2 regions of the Rhizobium sp. NRK18 genome follow, and region 1 is predicted to be linked to the other one. Evidence: predicted binding sites of a transcription regulator. Region 1 holds the regulator's gene; the other holds the start of a gene.
The links. Region 1 encodes PhoB, which activates phosphate uptake and scavenging genes when phosphate is short. Its sites were predicted from a motif close to TGTCATNNANCTGTCAT; they were not measured.
Positions count from the first base shown of each region.

Region 2: NN662_RS01065 (DUF2794 domain-containing protein) is a predicted target of PhoB. The motif match lies at 1,193-1,209, and genes of this name have one in related genera.

Region 1 covers NZ_JANFMV010000001.1:3,459,136-3,461,599, reverse strand. The annotation lists gene pstB (phosphate ABC transporter ATP-binding protein PstB) at 1-303, shown strand, start outside; gene phoU (phosphate signaling complex protein PhoU) at 351-1,070, shown strand; gene phoB (phosphate regulon transcriptional regulator PhoB) at 1,097-1,780, shown strand; gene NN662_RS16380 (GcrA family cell cycle regulator) at 1,920-2,453, opposite strand.
Region 2 covers NZ_JANFMV010000001.1:246,063-248,526, forward strand. The annotation lists gene NN662_RS01060 (aldo/keto reductase) at 1-759, shown strand, start outside; gene NN662_RS01065 (DUF2794 domain-containing protein) at 774-1,172, opposite strand; gene NN662_RS01070 (DUF1223 domain-containing protein) at 1,471-2,199, opposite strand; gene NN662_RS01075 (cupin domain-containing protein) at 2,315-2,464, shown strand, end outside.

The DNA of each region.
Region 1 (2,464 bases):
CAGCAGCAGCGCCTCTGCATCGCCCGCACCGTTGCCGTCAAGCCGGAGATCATTCTGCTCGACGAACCGGCCTCCGCTCTCGACCCGCTCTCGACCGCCAAGATCGAGGAGCTGATCGACGAGCTGCGCGCCGACTACACGATCGTCATCGTCACGCACAACATGCAGCAGGCTGCCCGCGTCTCGCGCCAGACCGCCTTCATGTATCTCGGTGAACTGGTCGAATTCGACGAGACGGCGAAGATCTTCACCTCTCCGAAGGAAAGCCGCACGCAGGACTACGTCACCGGTCGCTTCGGCTGATCCGCAGCCGCGCTGAAGCCTGCCTCAAGATATCAGGGAACACCACCATGCCCTCGACACAACAGCATCTCATGTCGGCTTACGACGACGAATTGAAGTTCCTGCAGCGCCGGATCTCCGAAATGGGTGGTCTTGCCGAGCAGATGGTCAGCGAGTCCGTTCAGGCTCTCGTGACCGGCGATCTGGCGCTTGCCCAGAAGCTGATCTCCGACGACGTCATTCTCGACACCGGCGAGCGCGAAATCGGCGACGCGGCCGTCGTCACCATCGCACGCCGCCAGCCGGTTGCCGCCGACCTGCGCGAAATCATGGGCTCGATCCGCATCGCGGCCGACCTTGAACGCGTCGGCGACCTTGCCAAGAACATCGGCAAGCGCGTCATCGCGGTGCAGGGCACCGGCGTCCCGCGCAAGCTCGCCCGCGGCCTGGAACACCTGTCCGAACTGGCCTCGGTGCAGCTCAAGGAAGTGCTCGACGTCTACTCCAGCCGCTCGGCGGAAAAGGCCAAGTCGATCCGCGACCGCGACGAGGAAATCGACGCGATCCATACGTCGCTGTTCCGCGAACTCCTGACCTACATGATGGAAGATCCGCGCAACATCACCACCTGCACGCATCTTCTCTTCTGCGCCAAGAACATCGAGCGTATCGGCGATCATGCCACGAACATCGCCGAGACGATCTACTACATGACCACCGGCAGCCAGCCGGAAGGTGAGCGTCCGAAGGACGACAACACGTCGACCATGGGCGTGACGTCCGAGTGACGGCTCGATAAGTTGGAGAACCGTGAATGGTCCCGAAAATAGCGGTTGTTGAAGACGAGGAAGCTCTGAGCGAGCTTCTTCGCTACAATCTGGAATCCGAGGGCTACGAAGTCGAGGCGATCATGCGCGGCGACGAGGCGGAAATCCGCCTCAAGGAGCGCGTGCCCGACCTTCTCCTGCTCGACTGGATGCTGCCGGGCGTTCCCGGCATCGAGCTCTGCCGTCGCCTGCGCATGCGCCCTGAGACCGAACGGCTGCCGATCATCATGCTGACGGCGCGCGGTGAGGAAAGCGAACGCGTTCGCGGACTGTCGACCGGTGCCGATGATTATGTCGTCAAGCCGTTCTCGATGCCCGAACTGATGGCCCGCGTTCGGGCCATGCTCCGTCGTGCCCATCCGGAAGTTCTCTCCGCCGTGCTTCGCTGCGGCGATATCGAGCTCGACCGCGAAACGCATCGTGTCCACCGCAAGAGCCGTGAAGTCCGCCTCGGCCCGACCGAGTTCCGGCTTCTGGAATTCCTGATGGCGTCCCCGGGCCGCGTCTTCTCGCGTTCCCAGCTGCTCGACGGCGTCTGGGGCCATGACATCTATGTCGACGAACGCACGGTCGACGTTCACGTCGGCCGTCTGCGCAAGGCGCTGAACTTCTCCAACATGCAGGACGTCATCCGCACCGTGCGTGGTGCCGGCTATTCCATGGAAGTCTGACCTCCTGGAATTTTCATCCGAATGCTTCTGAACCCCGCTGTTCACAGCGGGGTTTTCTTTTGACTTCTCGCAGCCGGAAACGAAAAACGGGCCCGCAGGCCCGTTCGTCATGATGGTCTGTTCGGTCGCTCCGCCGCGATCAGCTGGCCGCTGCGGCGCGACGGCGGTCGCTGCTGGTCGGCTGATAGGCGAGGCGGGCGTGATAATTGCAGTACGGCGAATTGTCCGGGGACTCGCAGCCGCAGAAATGGAAGTCGTCCTGCAGCGGATCGCCGACCGGCCACTTGCAGGTGCGTTCGGTCAGTTCCGTCAGGGCCAGGCGGCGGGATATCGGCACGACGACGTTCGAGGCGGGAACGTAGCGATGCTCCTGGATCGCGTTGATTTCGACCTCTTCCTTCAGTGCCGTGGCGCCTGCCGTACGGGTGACGGTGCGGGTCGTAACGCGGGCTGCATAGTTCGGAGCCTTCGGTGCGGTCACGGGGCGCTTGACCGTGCGTGCCGCCGAGGACGCGCCGCCGGACTTTGCGCGTCCGGGAAGGTTGAGACGGTGAACCTTGCCGATGACGGCATTGCGGCTGACGCCACCGAGCTGTGCGGCGATCTGGCTGGCGCTCAGCCCATCCGCCCACAATTTCTTAAGCTTTTCAACGCGTTCGTCTGTCCAGTTCATTGGGTCTTCTC
Region 2 (2,464 bases), 3.2 Mb from region 1:
ACGCCGGACGAGACGGCAGCACCTGCCGTGCGTGCGGCAATCGAAGCGGGTTATCGCCATGTCGATACGGCGGCGGTCTATGAAAACGAGCGCGGCGTGGGTGAAGGTCTCAAGACATCCGGCATCGCACGGTCGGAAATCTTCCTGACGACCAAGCTCTGGAATGATCGTCAGGGCTATGATTCGACGATGAAGGCCTTCGATGAAAGCCTGCAGCGGCTCGGGACCGACTATGTCGACCTCTATCTCATTCATTGGCCGTCGCCGCATCGCGGTCTCTTCGGCGACACATGGAAGGCTTTCGTCAAGCTCAAGGAAGAAGGTCGTGTCCGTTCGATCGGCGTGTCGAATTTCGGGGCCGAGCATCTGAAGCAGATCATTTCGGAAACCGGTGTCACGCCGGTGCTCAATCAGGTCGAACTGCATCCGGATTTCCAGCAGCGCGCCCTTCGCAACGTGCATTCCGCGCTCGGCATCGCCACCGAATCCTGGAGCCCGCTGGGGCAGGGCAAGCTCTTGTCGCATGACACGATTGCCGGCATCGCCGAGAAGCATGGCCGCACAGCGGCGCAGATCATCATCCGCTGGCATATCGAGAACGGCCTGGTGGTCATTCCGAAGTCGGTCAATCCGGACAGAATCGCCGAGAATTTCAAGGTATTCGATTTCTCGCTGGATGCCGACGACATGGCGACGCTGGACGGTCTCGATTCGGCGTCCGCCCGCATCGGACCGGACCCGGTAACCGCCACGTTCTGATCGCCGGGAAAGGCCTACTTGTCGACGAGCTTCAGGACCTTGTCGAAGACTTTCAGAACCTGCTGCAATTCATGGCCGCGTTTGAGGATGCGGCCATCGGTGTTGATCACCGAATACGCGCCCTGCTTGGCTGCAAGCTTCGGGTTCTTCTCGACGCGGTAGAGCGGCAGTTCGCCGGACCGCTTGAAGATCGAAAAGACGGCGCGGTCCTTCAGGTGATCGATTGCGTAATCGCGCCACTCGCCTTCACCGACCATGCGGCCGTAGATCCGGAGGATCAGATCGAGTTCGCGGCGGTGGAAGGTAACAGGGAGCGGGTCCTTGGCCTTGCGGTACTCCTGGAGATCGACAACGATCGACGCATCGCCCGACATGGTCTGTGAGCGGTAAGGCCCTTCTGTCGAATCAGTCATATCTCTCCCGCGGCGTGAACATGACAACGTCATGTCAGTTTGCCCCAGATGCTGCAAAATGCAAGGGGAGCGATCATTGCCGCAACGGCGGGGCGGGTGAGGCCGATTAATCGCTGACACGCCGCATTTCAGTCAAAACTCAGCCGCATTTCGGGGTGACAGTATCCATGTTGCCTGGCGCCCTAGCGCCAATCATGGTCCGGTCCTGGTTCATTGCCCCCAACCCCAGCCCCAAAATGAGCCAAGGCCGGACCACTTCATTTCAGGTCCGCGGCAATACCTTCAGTGACAATCAGCTTCAGTTTTTCGCCATCACGGTGGTCGCGCCGAGAATGGCGCGTGGCGTGCCGTCGTCGGCATATTTCTGCAGCAGCACAGCGCAGCCATTGCCCTTGACGTTCTTGAACACGCTTTTCGGCAGGCTGATCTTCAGGTCGCTGCCATTCCACATGCCGACCGTCTGCACGTCGGTGACGCTGTGCCAGTAGGTGATCGACTGGCCGCTGTTTTCGCCGGCCTTGATCTCGACGGTGTTCCTGTCGTTGAAATAGACGACGACGACATCGGCCTTGCCGGAGCCGGCTCCGATCTCGATGTCGAGCTCATCCCCGTTCATGACAGCGCGAACCGGAACGGTCATGCCTTTGCCATCGGCCTTCTGCTCCGCCAGCTTGGCGTTTATGCCCGGTACGTCCGAGCCGATGATGTGGTCGCGGCCGTTGAGGATCGCCTGCGGCGTGTAGACGCCGCTGCGACCGAGCATCTTGGCGTAGCCGTATTGGCGTGCCGTGAAGGCGGGAGCGCTCATCGTGTCGGGCCAGCCGAGCGAGTTCCAGTAGTCGACGTGATAGGAGAGCCCGACCACGTCGCCCTGCTGGATCAGCTTGCCGAGCGCCGCATCGGCAGGCGGACAGGAAGAGCACCCCTGAGAGGTAAACAGCTCCACCACACCCTTTGGTGCGCTCTCGGCATTTGCCAATCCGCCCGACAGCAGAATCGCCGCCAGTGCAGTCCAAATCGTCTTCATGTCTATTCCCTGCGAGGCGCGTCCGGCGCTGCCTCTTCTGTCTAGATGATTATCCTGAACATAGTGAAGCCGGGCTTCAACAGGAATTCACTTTGGGGTGAGCAGGACGCGATAAATGCTGGATTCCGCTGCCTTGCACGCGGCGCGTCGATCGTCCACCTTCGGCGAAAGTCCGAAACCCCGTGATAAAGGCCGAGCCGCCATGCCCGTCATCCGTCTTGCCGATGCCATTGTTGAACGCTCCGATCCCGCCAGACCCGATCCG